Regions from separate parts of the Paenibacillus sp. FSL L8-0641 genome, predicted to be linked through region 2. Evidence: riboswitches for the same ligand, from Rfam matches in the RefSeq annotation. Region 2 holds a riboswitch; the other holds the start of a gene.
What was found. Region 2 has a riboswitch for FMN ahead of ribE (riboflavin synthase). Riboswitches for the same ligand answer to the same signal wherever they lie in the genome.
Positions count from the first base shown of each region.

Region 1: it holds a riboswitch for FMN, as region 2 does, so the genes downstream of both, MKY16_RS06605 (DMT family transporter) here and ribE (riboflavin synthase) in region 2, are expected to answer to the same signal.

Region 1 is NZ_JBBOUW010000001.1:1,463,154-1,471,013, reverse strand. Features, by position in the region: gene MKY16_RS06620 (sensor histidine kinase) at 1-654, shown strand, start outside; gene MKY16_RS06615 (ABC transporter ATP-binding protein) at 763-1,686, shown strand; gene MKY16_RS06610 (ABC transporter permease) at 1,679-2,374, shown strand; FMN riboswitch at 2,497-2,641, shown strand; gene MKY16_RS06605 (DMT family transporter) at 2,820-3,767, shown strand; gene MKY16_RS06600 (methyl-accepting chemotaxis protein) at 4,008-6,038, shown strand; gene MKY16_RS06595 (carboxylesterase/lipase family protein) at 6,129-7,610, opposite strand; gene MKY16_RS06590 (GbsR/MarR family transcriptional regulator) at 7,764-7,860, opposite strand, start outside.
Region 2 is NZ_JBBOUW010000001.1:3,157,571-3,165,430, reverse strand. Features, by position in the region: gene MKY16_RS14130 (2-oxoacid:acceptor oxidoreductase family protein) at 81-1,094, shown strand; gene MKY16_RS14125 (thiamine pyrophosphate-dependent enzyme) at 1,094-3,382, shown strand; gene MKY16_RS14120 (IDEAL domain-containing protein) at 3,602-4,066, shown strand; FMN riboswitch at 4,138-4,311, shown strand; gene ribE (riboflavin synthase) at 4,643-5,308, shown strand; gene ribB (3,4-dihydroxy-2-butanone-4-phosphate synthase) at 5,369-6,052, shown strand; gene ribH (6,7-dimethyl-8-ribityllumazine synthase) at 6,083-6,547, shown strand; gene MKY16_RS14100 (segregation and condensation protein A) at 6,722-7,516, shown strand; gene scpB (SMC-Scp complex subunit ScpB) at 7,485-7,860, shown strand, end outside.

The DNA of each region.
Region 1 (7,860 bases), 1.7 Mb from region 2:
CACGATCTCAAGACCCCGCTTACGGTTGTGCTTGGATATGCCGAAATGCTGGATGGCGATCCGACTATTTTGCCGGAAGAACGTATAAAGCTACTATCCAAAATTCATCAAAAGACAAGCGAAGCGATTGGGCTAATCGGGAGCTTTTTTAGCTTGGCAAAGCTGGAAGCTAATGATACGGATATTCCGTTGACTCGGCTGGAAGTGGGAGAACTGTGCAGACGCAGCATTTTAGAGTTTTATGACCTGCTGACCGCACAGGGGTTTACTGTACATATTGAGATCCCGGAGCACCCCATTCATGCCTTGGGGAACGAAGGAGCGATTGGACGGGTGCTGAACAATCTGATCTCGAATGCCATTCGCTACGGGGCAGACGGACGGACGCTGGGTCTGACTTTATCGGAACAGCAGGATACAGTGCGCATAGAGGTATGGGATCGTGGAAAAGGCATACAGGAATCTGAGCAGGATAAAGTTTTTGAACGCATGTACACACTGGAGGACTCCCGCAATAAGGCGGTACAGGGCAGCGGACTGGGCCTTACAATTGCCAAACGTCTGGTTGAAACGATGAACGGAGAAATTCAATTGACCAGTAGACCTTATGAGCGGACAGTCTTCTCTTTTACATTGAAGAAAATCAACTATTAATCGAACTCAACATACTCAACTTAATAAATTTGTAAGAATCACGAAAGAAAAATGAACATTTCGCCCTTTATCCTTGAATTATCAGCAGTATACGAAGGGAGAACACCCATGACTTACGTAATACGTACACATCAGTTGACCAAAGCCCTGAAGGGCAACGAAATTGTAGCAGGAGTCAGCATGAATGTGCGCAAGGGAGAAACCTATGGCTTTCTCGGCCCCAACGGAGCAGGCAAGACAACGATAATGAAAATGATTACGAATTTACTCAAGCCGACATCGGGTGAAATTGAATTATTCGGTGAAAAACTAACGCCAAAATCGTATCATCTGCTCGGACGGATGGGTTCGATTATTGAATACCCGATTTTTTATGACAGGCTGACGGCGCAGCAAAATCTCGAACTTCATTGTGAATACATGGGCTACTATAATAAGCAGGCTGTCCGGGATGCCCTAGAATTAGTGAACTTGCAGAATGCTGGTGACAAGTCGGTAAAAGACTTTTCACTGGGAATGAAACAGCGCCTCGGGATTGCCCGCGCTATTGCGACTAAGCCAGAGCTACTCATTTTGGATGAACCGATTAATGGTCTGGACCCAGTGGGGATCAAGGAAATCCGCCAATTATTCCACATGCTATGCAAGGAATATGGGATGACTCTGCTCGTGTCCAGTCATATTTTAGCGGAAATAGAGCAGATTGCGGATACGGTAGGCGTGATTAATCACGGAAGGCTGATTGAGGAAGTGTCGATGGAGCAGGTGCGGGAAACCAATACGGAATACATTGAATTTACGACCAACGATTGTAAAAAGGCGGCCTACGTCCTCTCCCATCATCTGAATCTGAATAATATAAGGGTGCTCAATGAACAGAGTATACGTATTTACGATTCAAATGTACCGCAGAAACAAATTACAAAGACGCTCATTTTAAATGATATAGAAGTGGATTCCATTCATCAGAAAAGCAGTACGCTGGAAGACTACTTTTTGCGGCTGTTAAACGGAGGTGATCTTCATGCTTAAATTGATGCAATTGGAGCTGAAAAAATTTCATCTGGCGGGTTATATCCGTTCAGCACTGATCGCCAATGCATGCATTCTTGGGCTGCTCTGTATCATCGCGCTGGACGGCCAAAGTACAGGAATACCCGAATTTACACAGTACACTCAGCTTCTCGATCTCATGGACATGCTGGTCAGAGCCACATTTATTGTGTTTGCCTCCGTTCTCCTGTGCCGCTTTATCGTAGGGGAATTTAAGTCCAAATCGATTACGATCCTGTTCATGTATCCGATTCACCGTCAAAAGCTGATGATCGCCAAGCTCTTGGTTGTGCTGCTGTTTACCTTCTTATCTATTATTATTTCGGAAATAATCATTACGGCTGCTATTCATCTGCTCAACCAGTTTGTCTTGATTGTGCCCGATAACCTTACTCTTTCGATACTGGGTCAACAATCAGCACGGACGCTGATCAATGCCGTTGCTGCCAGCTTTATGGGACTGGTTCCGCTGTATATGGGGATGCGAAGATACTCTGTACCCACCACCATTGTGACCTCAATCCTGATTGTAGCATTGCTTTTCTCCAATAATAACGGCGCTACACTTAGCTCCATAGCCCCCGTGCAAATAGGCTTCTCTATACTGGGAATGCTGGTGGCTTATGCGGCGATTCGACGCATTGAGTATAAGGATATTACTTCATAGTATGTAACTTAGTAAAACGCTTTCGAAAAATAGATGAAAATCATTGTTAGATATACACACATTTTTCACTGGACTTCATTCTAAAACAGGTATATCCTATAGGAGAAATTAAAAAACGGAATAAGGATCTTCGGGGTAGGGTGAGATTCCCAACCGGCGGTATGGCTCATGGAGCTAAGCCCGCGACTCTGTATCTGGCAACAGGATACGGACTGATTTGGTGAGATGCCAAAGCCGACGGTAAAGTCCGGATGGAAGAAGATCGAAATATCAACATGCCGCGAAGTGGATGAATGCTGCGTTATGGGTTTTGCAGTTGCAGTAACTTCATTTAACTTGCATAAAGCGGCAAGTTTATTTGATCAACCCCCGTCTTGCATGGCCTTTCGCCATGGACGGGGGTTTTTGTGCCACCGGTCCTGTATTCGCAAGGAGCTAATTGAGTATGAGTCAATCTTCTACTGTACTAACATCTAAAGGTTTTGATCATAGCTCCCACATGAAAAGCGGTTTTTGGTTAGTCGCAATTGGAGCCGCCTTGTGGGGCGCTGATCCGCTGTTTCGTATTATTTTGCTAAAATCATTTACTTCAACACAAATTGTACTAATGGAGCATGTGCTGCTCTTCCTCGCTCTGACACCGATGCTGTGGAAGCATCGTGAGGAACTCAAAGCGGTACGGCTTCGTCAAGTTTTCGCTATTTTGTTCGTCTCGTGGGGCGGCTCGGCTCTGGCCAGCGTGATTTTTACCATGGCGCTCAGCAACGGTGATCTGAATGCTGTACTCTTACTCCAGAAGCTTCAACCATTGGTCGCTATTATTCTGGCCCGCGTTATATTGAAGGAAATGCTGCCGCGTCATTTTGGATTATTAATTGTCGTCGCTCTGTTCGGGACGTATCTTCTGACCTTCGGTTGGTCGCTCCCCTTCGGGCATGTTCGTGATTTTGTCCAGGTCGGTAGTCTACTTGCACTGGGTGCAGCGGTTCTGTGGGGCGGTTCGACAGTCATGGGAAGCTACTTGCTTCGTTCAATGAAATATGAAACGGTAACCTCCCTCCGCTTCATGGTGGCGCTTCCTCTGCTAATTGTCCTCACCTCTGTAGAGCATGCGCCATGGAATATGCCTGCCGGTACATGGGCAGGCGCAGCTGTGATTATCAACTTGCTATTGCAGGCATTGCTTCCGGGTCTTCTTAGCTTATTGCTGTATTACAAAGGCTTAAGTACGACCAAAGCGTCTTATGCTACGATGGCAGAATTGAGCTTTCCCATGGTGGGTGTCGTGATTAATTGGATCGCATTTCAGCAAATCGTTACTGTAGCGCAATTGACTGGTTTTATGCTCATCTGGATTACGCTCTTTATGATTTCACGTCAGCAAAAAAATTAACAGTTCAATGTCCCCTTCATGACTCACCCAAGCCAAATTGTGAAGATGCTTTTGCATCTCCGATTTGGCTTTTTATGTGTTCGCATTAATATTAATCATAGTTCTTTAGACCTGTTTTTCAAAAAAAGTGTCTAAAATATGCTACTATTTCTCGTTTCCCAATGATTACATCTATAAAATTCGTCGGTTTATGTCGAATAAAACAATGTAGTGATCATCAGACACAGAGGAGCAAGAACTATGACTAAAACAAAACAAACAGTTCCGTGGTGGAACAGGTTTCTCAAGCAGTTTTATTTAATGAGGACAAGATTAATAATATCTTTTTTAGCTGTGTTATTGATTCCGAGCGTACTTATCGGGTACTTTTCTTATCAGGGGGCTACGACACAACTCAGTCAGCAAATGGGCGGTTCCGTATACACGAATCTGTATCTGATCCGGAGCAATGTCAATCAGTATGTAGCGCCTATTATGAAAGACCTGGACGTGCTTACCACTGAAATCAATTCTGATTCCATTGGTACCAACCAAGAGACCCTTCAGAAAAAGTTAGATGTTATCGTCAAGGCTCACCCCGAGCTAGATGCAGCGCTTCTCGGCAATGAGAAGGGGCAATACATACGTTCGCCGAAAAAACAGGAGTCCGATTATGATCCCAGGGAGAGAAAATGGTACAAAAACGCGATGCTGGAAAAGGGTAAAGTATTCGTCGGTGTTCCAGTTGCCAGCGTCACGACAGGGAATTTAGTCGTTAATATATCGGGAACGCTGGAGGACGGTGAAGGAGCTGTTGCCCTGGCTTTGAACCTGGACAAAATGAGTGAAAGTCTGCAGTCTGTTAAGATTGGTGAGCGCGGAGGACTCATTATTGTTGATTCTGAACATAAAGTTGTATCTGGGACTGGAACAGCTTTCAACAAGACAGGCAAAAAAGCGGCTGACGCCATAGAAGGACTTCCCGAAGTGGCGACAACCGTCGAAAATGATACTCCTTCCATGTCGCAAATTCAATTTATGAATCGAGATATGCTGGCCTTTACACTTAAGGACCCTCTCACCGGTTGGAGCATTGTCGCACTGTCGGATCTGGAGGATTATAGTGATGCAGCCCAACCAATTCTGAAACAAAGCCTGATTGTGATTGTTATTTCCATACTTGCCGCGGCGATCATCATTGTGCTTATGGTCCGCTCATTCTTAATTCCGCTGCGCAAGCTGCAAGCAGGAACACGCATCGTCCGTGACGGAAATCTGACCGAACGTGTTAATCTATCCAGCAAGGATGAGTTCGGCGAACTGGCACAGAATTTTGACCAGATGACGCATTCCTTGCATACGATGGTCTCAGAGGTCAACCAAACCTCCTCCCGACTTGCTTCCTCTTCCCTGATAATCAAGGAAAGCACAGAGCAAACGACGGAGTCCGTACAACATGTAGCGGAAACGGTTATGGAATCCGCGGAAAATGCAGCCACCAGCGCCGAGGCATCCGAGCAGACCGCTAATGCCGTTGAAGAAATGGCGAAGGGTGTCAGCACCATTGCCGAATCGGCAAGCTCCATCGTGGATTCAGCAGGACAAACCGAGCATGATGTGGCTCAAGGCAGTCAAATGATCAGTAGTGTACGGACCCAAATGGACCGTATTCTGGAGGCTGTCAGCCAAACGGCTAGCCTAATGGATGAGCTATCCCAGCTCTCGGACGATGCGAAGCAGATGAATACGGCTATTGCCGCCATTGCCAAGCAAACCAATTTGTTGTCTCTGAACGCGTCTATTGAAGCTTCCAGAGCTGGCGAAGCCGGGCGTGGATTTGCCGTAGTCGCTATAGAGGTACGCAAGCTGTCTGAGCAATCCAAGGAAAGCGCGGATTCCATCAGTCAGATTATTACTCAGATGCTCGATTTGATTCAACGCTCTACCGCTACCATGAACGGTAATGTTCGTAACCAGGTAGGTGAAGGTATGCGTATTAGCCAAGATGCAGAAGGTGCATTTACGAATATTGAGCGCTCTACTTCTCATATCGTGGAACAAATTCAAAGTGTGTCCGCTGCTGCTGAACAAATCTCAGCCAGTACAGAGGAAGTCTCCGCCACTGTTACCCATTTGGCAAGCCTGTCTCGCAATTCGGCGGACAGCTCGCAGACAACATCTGCTGCTGCTCAGGAACAAATGGCAGCTATGGAGGAAATTGCCTCTTCGTCACAGGAGTTGTCCAACATGGCGCAGGATTTGCAACAGCTGGTTAAGCGATTTAAGATTTAACTTACTACTAACAAAAGCCTTCGTCCGTATACAAATTACGGGCGAAGGCTTTTTACATTTGAGTTCTTGATATGCTCTCTCTCTTGTTACTTATAGGGTCATCTGACCGGTTAAATGACGGCGTCTATCTCCTTCAGGGTCGTGCTCCATCTTAATATCCTGATGGAAAATAGCTGTAGTTCGCTCTTCTCTGTCGTACATCGGCCAAGCCCCCTCGGACAGCACTGGCTTCCCATCACGTGCAAAAGCAACCCATGCCTGCTGCATATCTTGAGCCAGCTTCTGCATCGAAGGTTGAATCTCTAATCCAAGCTTATCTAGCAGCTCCAGATTATCGAAAACAAACGCAATCTCTGCACCGTGAACCGCTTGTTCAAAGGTAGGATGCCCGGGCAATGTCCAATCAAAACGATACATCCATACAGGCGCATGCGCCGACTGTGCAACAGCAAGAGCCAACGCAGGACGCCAAAAAAATAGATCGGTCAACATTTGCGCCTGTCCCTCAATCGTAACCGGAAATGGTTCTATCAGGTCGCCGATGTCTGACATGCCCGTCATCATTTCCAATGCCTGTCTCGCTGTTGACTTGTTCATTAGATGGGATTCTTTTCGGATGAAATAGGCCCCCTCATGCAAGTTCGTTCCAATCAAAACGGAAACCTGCTTTGCTGAACCTTGCGCGATTGCAGACAGGGGTACATCTGGCAAGGTCACACCGTCCACAACGGGTTGATAGATCATCGCCATCCCTGGTCCGATGACTTCATGCGTCTTCGCCATCGCTAGCATCAGCGCATCTGTCGGTAGGCTAAACAACCTCTCTGGATGCTGAGTGTCCACACCCAGCTGCTGTAGATACACAGCCGTCACTTGCTCGGCCTGTGAAGTTGGCAATACCTGCGACGCACCGCTCTGCAAAATCGCACGCTGGAACAGTCCTTCAGCTGCTGGCATCGCCAATAAAGCGGCAATACTCATCGCGCCTGCTGATTCACCGAACACCGTCACTTCGTCCGGATTGCCGCCAAAGGCAGAGATGTGATCCCTAACCCATTTCAGCGCAGCGATCTGATCCAGTAGTCCCGCATTAGAGGTCAGGCCATCTCCCTTTGGAGTCAGATGCAAAAACCCTAACGGCCCCAATCGATAATTGATCGTAACAACCACAACATCGCCATTCTTCGCCATGCGTTCCCCGTCATATAAAGGTATAATCCCGGACCCCGTGACAAAGGCACCGCCATGAATCCACACCATCACTGGACGTCCCTTCTCAGGAGCCTTCGAAGCAGGTGTCCAAACGTTCAGGTATAAGCAATCCTCTGACTGCTTAGGCGGTTCCACCAGATTTCCAGTCATACTTTCAGCGGATGGCATAGGTTGCGGACAGATTGGCCCAAAACTCGTCGCAGCGCGCACACCCTCCCAAGACTCCAAAGGCTGGGGCGCGTGAAAACGTAGTTTTCCAATAGGAGGCTGTGCATATGGGATACCTTTCCATACATGATATCCATTTCCTGATTCCCCACGCAATTGACCTAGACGAGTATGTACTATAATACTCTCCATCATGAAGCCCCCTTTATTTCGTATGTTCAACACAACGGTATAATATCAATCTTTACATATCTCTATTATACCCTTTGCACACGGCCAAACCAAAAAATACCGGAAGCACTTTTGCGCTCCGGCATTTTTATAAACAAGATAGGGAAATAGCGATTAATCCCGAACTTCTTCTTTTGGAATCAGCTTGTAAATTTCTTCGCTTTCCATAGAGTCAATTAGTCGGTCTAGCCACTTGTAATAAGCGACGGCC
Region 2 (7,860 bases):
TCATAAGAATGCAATTTCCAATTTTTTTTATATGAGTATTCAAACTCGTTAAGGATTGGAAAAGAAGGGGGCTTATCACATTGTCTATTTTAACGAGCACAAATCGACTCGGATTTTTTGAAATCCGGCTGGAATCCATTGGTGGACTCGGCGCTAATCTGGCTGGCAAAATGTTGGCCGAAACCGGGGTGCTTGGTCTGGGGCTGAATGCTTCAAATTTTTCGTCCTACGGTTCGGAAAAAAAGGGAACTCCGGTTAAAAGTTTCGTCCGTTTCTGTGAGCCAGAAGTCGATATTCGGGATCACAGTCCGATTGAGCAACCGCATGTGGTAGGCATTTTCCATGAAACGTTATACAAAACGGTAAATGTAATCAGCGGACTGCCAGCGGATGGGATTGTAGTGGTTAATTCCACGCGTCCGGCAGAAGAAATACGGGCTGATTTGGGACTGGTATCCGGAACATTAGCGGTGGTGGATGCGATGGGCATCGCACTGGAAGAGCGAACCAAACTAAATACGTCCATGCTCGGTGCCTTGTTCCGTGTCTGTGACTTCCTGGACCCGGAAGCGATGAGATCGGTTATACGCAGTACCTTTGAAAAGAAAAATCCACTGTTAGTGGAACCTAATCTGCGTACGTTTAACCGTGGTTATGATGAAATGGAACTGCACGTATATCCGGTTACTGATGACGCGCAGGATCGGGTTTTTGAACGTCCGCAGCCATTGCTGGGATACGAAACGCAATTACTGGGGGGCGTTATTGCAACTCAGGGAAACAGCATAACGAGAGATGTTAGTGGTTCACGTCAGGGGTATGTGCCTGAATATGAAGTTGATAAATGTACCCATTGTGCCAAGTGTGATTCGATTTGCCCGGATTACTGTTTTGTATGGGAAGAGCAAGCAGACAAACGCGGAAGAATGATGCCATTTTTGCAAGGGATTGATTACCAGTATTGCAAAGGATGTCTGAAATGTGTAGATATTTGCCCATCGGGGGCACTAAGCTCGCGTCGCGAGCAATGGGGATGGGCTGAACAGAATCGAGTTGCCCACCAATTTCCGGTATATGAAGGAGGGCGTGCGTAATGGCAAAACTGGAGGAAGAACTCAAACAGACAGGCGCCGCGCAAGTGACAACGTTCGAATCCGGTAATGAAATGGCAGCAACGGCGGCTGCGCAGATTAATTATCATATGATGGGATATTTCCCGATTACTCCATCTACCGAGGTAGCGCAGTATCTAGATCAGATGAGAACGAGAGGTCAGCATAATATTAAGCTGGTTGCAGCAGACGGAGAACACGGATCGGCAGGGATTTGTTATGGAGCTGCCGCAGCGGGAGCGAGGGTGGTGAACGCCACTAGTTCGCAAGGTTTCCTGTACATGCTGGAGCAGTTACCTGTTCAGTCAGGTACCCGTTTTCCTATGGTTATGAATCTGGTGACACGAGCTGTCAGTGGTCCCCTAGATATTCGCGGAGATCATTCGGATCTGTACTATGGTTTGAATACAGGCTGGGTCATTTTGACGGCAAGTACACCACAGGCTGTGTATGATATGAACATTATGGCACTAAAAATTGCAGAGCACAGCGATGTTCGGCTGCCTGTAATGGTCGCATATGACGGTTTTTATACGTCCCATCAAAAACGTAAAGTGCAATATTTTGCCGATGCTGAGACCGTGCGTGGTTTTGTAGGTCCTAACCCGAACTTAAATTATCCGAATATTACGGATTTTGATCATCCTGTTACTGTGGGCGCGCATATGAACGGCGATGACTTGACGAATAATCATGTTCAGCTGTCCGAAGCACTGAAGCTGTCAGAAGGAGTATATGAGCAGGTAGCAGCAGAATATGCCGCTTTATCCGGTCGGGAATACCCGATTTTAGATCTGTATCAAATGGAGGATGCTGAGGTTGCGGTATTTCTGTTGAATTCGGCGGCTGAATCGGCCAAGGATGTGGCGGATCAACTCCGCGCGCGCGGAATTAAAGCTGGTGTGATACGTCCGAACATCATCCGACCGTTCCCAGCCGCACAACTGCGGGAAGCATTACGCAATGTCAAGGCGTTGCTGGTAGGTGAACGTGCAGACTCGTATGGGGCGGACGGCGGTAATTTAACGCATGAAATTAAAGCGGCCTTGCAGGAGGACCCGCTGAATCGGACACTCGTGTTGAGCCGTATCTTTGGCTTGGGCGGCAAAGATTTTTATGCAGAAGATGCAGAGGCGTTCTTCCAGCTTGCAATCGAGGCGGCAGAGGCCGGACGAGTAGAGAAGCCCTTTGATTACTACGGAATTAATTCGGGTTCACCGGACAAGGTGATGCCGCAAGTTATGCAGCCGCCACGTGGTAATGATTACCGGACGGGTCTGATTCAGGTTACGCCGGACGAGGAGACCGGGAAGCTCAAGGTCAAGGTACCACCTTTGCGGTCGTTGACAACCAAACCACGGCGTCTTTCACCAGGCCACGGAGCTTGTCCAGGATGTGGGGCATTGTCTGCGCTGGAACTGTTTTTCAAAGGTATTGAAGGGGATATTGTCGTGCTGTTCCAGACAGGCTGCGTATATGTGACGACGACAGGGTATCCATATACATCACACAAACAACCGATGATCCACAATCTTTTTCAAAACGGGGCCGCTACCCTTTCAGGAGCGCTGGAAGCTTACATGGAAATGAAACGGCGTAATGAAATTGAGATGTCGGACGATCCGACCTTTATCATGATTAGTGGTGACGGTGGGATGGATATTGGTATGGGTTCTGCGATTGGTGCGGCTCTGCGTAATCATAAGCTAATCATGCTGGAATATGATAACGAGGGGTACATGAATACAGGTTCACAGCAATCTTACTCCACTCCGCTCGGTCACATGACCAGTACGTCGGGTGTAGGTAAAATGCAAAAAGGAAAGCAAGGGCATCACAAGGATACCGTGCAAATCATGGCTGCTTGTAACATTCCGTATGCTTTTACCGCTGCTGAAAGTCATCCGCAGGATATGCTGCGTAAAGCAGCCAAGGCTCAATGGTATGCAAACAACGTGGGTACGGCCTATGGTAAAATCCTGTGCGCCTGTCCGCTGAATTGGAAATCCGAAGACAGACTGGGTACCAGCATTGTGGGCGCCGCAGTCGAGTCCTGTTTCTTTCCTTTGTACGAAATAGAGCAAGGCAGTACGACGATTACGTACAATCCGGAGGACAAAGGAAAACGAATTCCAGCTGCTGAATGGCTGAAATTAATGGGTAAAACGAAGCATCTTATTAAGGAGGAGGCTACGCTGGCGACCTTTGAACAGGAGATTGAGCGTCGCTGGACTATCCTGAAAAAGAAACATGAAATTTCAGAGCTATAATCCTGTTTTTTGCATAATCATCGATTAACATTGTTAGCCGCTGTTACTGTAGTGGCTCGATCAAGATTCTTTGCGCTTTTTGCGCAAAGAATCTTTTTTGTCGTTTATGGGTTGAAGCATAAAAAAACAGGTAATGATTTCCGATATAGGAGTGGAGGCCTATAAGAGGCACGTTAAAAAGTTTTCTTCTGAATTTTAAGATGCAATGAGGTGCAGGTAATGATTAAGCTGAATACAGTTGAAATAATCGAAATTATAAAGAAGCAAATCCCTAAGGTTATGAACATCAAGCCAGTGGAACTCAAGTTTACGGATGATTTTGGACGGACCTCGCTGGCAGCGACAGAACACAAATTTACGCTGACGAACCAGCATTATTCTGCCAAGGTGATGGATTGCGTGTTAGAAACACAAGTACGCCCCATTTTAATGTGCGAAATTATTTATTTTCTAAAATGTGAGTTTATTGACGGACATGTTGATGTACGACTGGATTATGAAGCATGTTCTGAGGAAGGGCGAGGACCGGTTGCTTCAGCCGTAATTACCTTTGATCATGCAACAGAGCTGGGAGTCGAGGAACTGGCCGATCTGATTGACTTGGCGCTTCATATGAACGATAAAACCTGGTTTGAAGAACTCTCCAACCAATATGTCAAAACCAAAGCAGGAGCTTCTATTTGATAACTTGCTTTTTTTAGAAGTCGGTGCTAATATACGTAACAAGTTTAATGTTAATTCAATTAAATAAGAGCAAGATCCTTCGGGGCGGGGCGAAATTCCCCACCGGCGGTGATGACATGTTTGTGGATCGTTTTTGTGAGAAACAGCATGGCTTAGTCCGTGACCCGGATGCTGAATGATCAGCAGAAGGTGGACCTGGTGCAAATCCGGGACCGACAGTATAGTCTGGATGGGAGAAGGATACGAAGCGCATGTGCATGACGTGACATGTGCCGATTTTTAGCATACCCAATTGTGCGTACGGCTTATTTCGTTGTAGGACAGCATCGGGCGATAGCTTGCTTAAGCTTTCTTTTTGATGGGTGTTCTGAGCGTATTTGGTTGTATACTCAGTCATGCTTTCTATTGGCAAACCTATGATTTCATGTCGTCTTAAGATGCAAATGAACTGCGCTTGTATACTACAAATGTGACTCTCATCACCCCCATGACGGATTGAATCCGAACTGGGGGTTTTTTGCGCTTATAGCTGATGAATTAGGGATAAACTGAGATGTAGTGGAAAGGAGTGAAGGCATGTTTACCGGATTGGTCGAGGAAGTGGGTCGTATTCAAACCATTTCCAAAAGCGGTGAAGCGATGGTGCTGGGGATTTCGGGTTCCGTGGTGTTGGGCGATTTAAAAATAGGAGACAGTGTCTCAGTGAATGGCGTTTGCCTGACGGCGATACAGATCGGTACGAAAGACTTTAAGGTTGATGTGATGCCGGAAACCTTTCGTAGCACTAATCTGAAAGAGTTGAGATCCGGCAGCCGAGTCAATCTGGAGCGAGCGATGGCGGCGAGTGGAAGGTTCGGAGGACATATCGTGCAAGGACATGTGGACGGGACGGGAACGATTCGCGGGGTGACATCAGACCAGAATGCAGTGGTGTTCGAAATTGAGCCTAAAAATCAAACATTATTTAAATATATTCTTCTCAAAGGGTCAATCACAATTGATGGTATAAGCCTCACAGTCGCACAGCGTACGGGAGATACCTTTGCCGTATCCATTATTCCCCACACCTTATCCGAAACGGCCTTACAAGCCAAACGTGAGGGGGATACCGTCAATATCGAATGCGATATTTTGGGCAAATATGTAGAACAGCTTTTAAATTACAGAGGTGCAACGGAGGCGGAGAGAGTAGAAGAAGCTCCTCTCAGTTTGGACTATTTGGCGAAACACGGTTTTGCCTGATATTGAATGGTAAGCCTGTTTAGGAGCATTCGTGGCACAAGACATAAGGAGGAAAGTGTTATGGATAGAGGTAGCCAAACAAGTGCAATGGCAAACGTCATAGAGCATGGCGAGTTGGAACATGGCGAAGAGATTCGTTTGGATTCCATCGAAGAAGCGTTGGAGGACTTAAAAAACGGTAAGGTCGTCATTGTAGTGGATGATGAACAGCGCGAAAATGAAGGCGATTTTATCGCTTTGGCTGAAAAAGCGTCGCCTGAGGTCATTAATTTCATGATTACAGAAGGTCGCGGGTTGGTCTGTGTGCCGATCACACGACAAAGAGCCGAGGCCTTGGAATTGCATCCTATGGTAGAGCAAAATACAGATTTCCACGGTACTGCCTTTACGGTATCGGTAGATCATATGGAGACAACAACGGGGATTTCAGCGGCCGAGCGTTCCTTGACTGTACGCGCCTTGGCAGACGAAGCAGTCACAGGAAGTGATTTCCGCAAGCCTGGTCACATGTTCCCGCTGATTGCTCGCGATGGGGGTGTCTTGCAGCGTGCTGGTCACACGGAGGCGACTGTTGATCTGGCTCGACTCAGTGGCTTCAAGCCTGCTGGAGTCATTTGTGAAATTATAAAGGAAGATGGCTCAATGGCCCGCCTGCCTGATCTGGCATTGGTCGCCAAGCGACATCAATTGAAGCTGATCAGTATTCAGGATTTGGTGGACTACCGTCGTCGTTTGTCATTGTAAATAATTTAAATTAAGAGAGGTTGATTAATTATGGCACGTTTTCTAGAAGGTAATCTTGTATCGAACGGTTTAAAATATGGTATTGTGGTGGGCAGATTTAATGAGTTTATTACGAGCAAGCTGTTAAGCGGTGCAATTGACGCACTTCAACGACATGGTGCACAGGAAGATGAAATTGATGTAGCCTGGGTTCCGGGTGCATTTGAAATTTCACTAATTGCGCAAAAAATGGCTGCAAGCGGCAAATATGATGCCGTAATTACGCTGGGTACGGTCATCCGTGGTTCTACTTCACATTATGATATCGTCTGCAATGAAGTGGCCAAGGGTGTGGCAGCGAGCAGCCTAAAAACGGGAGTACCTGTTATTTTTGGGGTAGTGACTACAGAAAACATTGAACAGGCTATTGAACGAGCAGGTACGAAGGCTGGTAATAAAGGTTGGGATTCAGCACTGGCTGCGATTGAAATGGCCAATCTCAGCAAGCAATTTTAATGATAGGAATAGCTGAATAGAACGGTATAAACTGCAAGGGGAAAAAAGGGATTGGATTGTTAAGCAAGGCGATGACGTATATACTACAGAAAGAGGGATTGATAACGCAGAGCATAAGTGCTATAGGGAAAGGTATTGTTGAATGATGATTGGAGTAAGGCAGGGGGAAGCACATTGACAGTCGTAAACTACAAGCTGGAAACATTCGAGGGTCCGCTGGATCTACTGTTGCATCTGATTGATAAAGCCGAAATCGACATTCAGGATATCCCGATTAGCGATATTACTGATCAGTATATGGCTTTTTTGCACAGTATGCAGGAGCTGGAACTGGACATTACGAGCGAGTTTCTGGTGATGGCGGCGACGCTCTTATCCATTAAGAGTAAATTGTTGCTTCCCAAGCCACCTGTGATGGAATATGACGATTTGGATTTTTATGAGGAAGAGGATTATGATCCACGTGAGGAACTGGTCCGCAAGCTGGTGGAGTATCGTAAATATAAAGGGATTGCTCGCCATCTAAGTGAACGTGAGTGGGAGCGGAGTCTAATTTATGGCAAAGAGCCAGAAGATCTGAGTGCATTCCTGCCCACTGAACCCGTAAATCCGGTGCATGGGCTGCATGCAAGCGATTTGGTCGCAGCCTTTCAGCGTGCTTTGCGCAAAGCAGAACGACGTACGACGGTAACCCGTGTTCATCGGGACGAAATTTCAGTCAAGGACCGTATCCGGCAAGTTATCGGGGCTTTAGAGATGGTGGGGAATGGAGGACGGCTGCTGTTCTCCAAGCTGATGCATGAGGATATGTATCGGCATGAAGTGGTTGTGACCTTTTTGGCTATCCTTGAACTGATGAAAATGAAGCAAATTTTCTGTTATCAGGAGAAGCTTTTCGATGATATTGTAATGGAGTGGAGAGGGGATTTACGGGTTAATGGATTATCTGAAGCTGAAATCAATTATTGAGGGACTGCTGTTTCTAGCAGGAGAGGAAGGGTTGTCCACCAAGCAGATCGCCGACATTGTAGAGCAGCAGCAAGAGCTGGTTGAACAGTGCCTGGAAGATATGAAGCAGGACATGGAGCAGGGGGGAAGAGGCCTGCAACTTGTCCGTATTGCCGGTCATTATCAGCTTGCAACTTTATCCGAACATGCACCTTACTTTGAAAAGCTCGCATACTCTCCGGCACGTGCGTCACTGTCTCAAGCTGCTTTGGAGACGCTGGCCATTGTGGCCTACCGCCAGCCCATTACAAGAGTTGAAATCGAAGAGATTCGGGGGGTTAAATCCGAGCGGGCCATACATACAC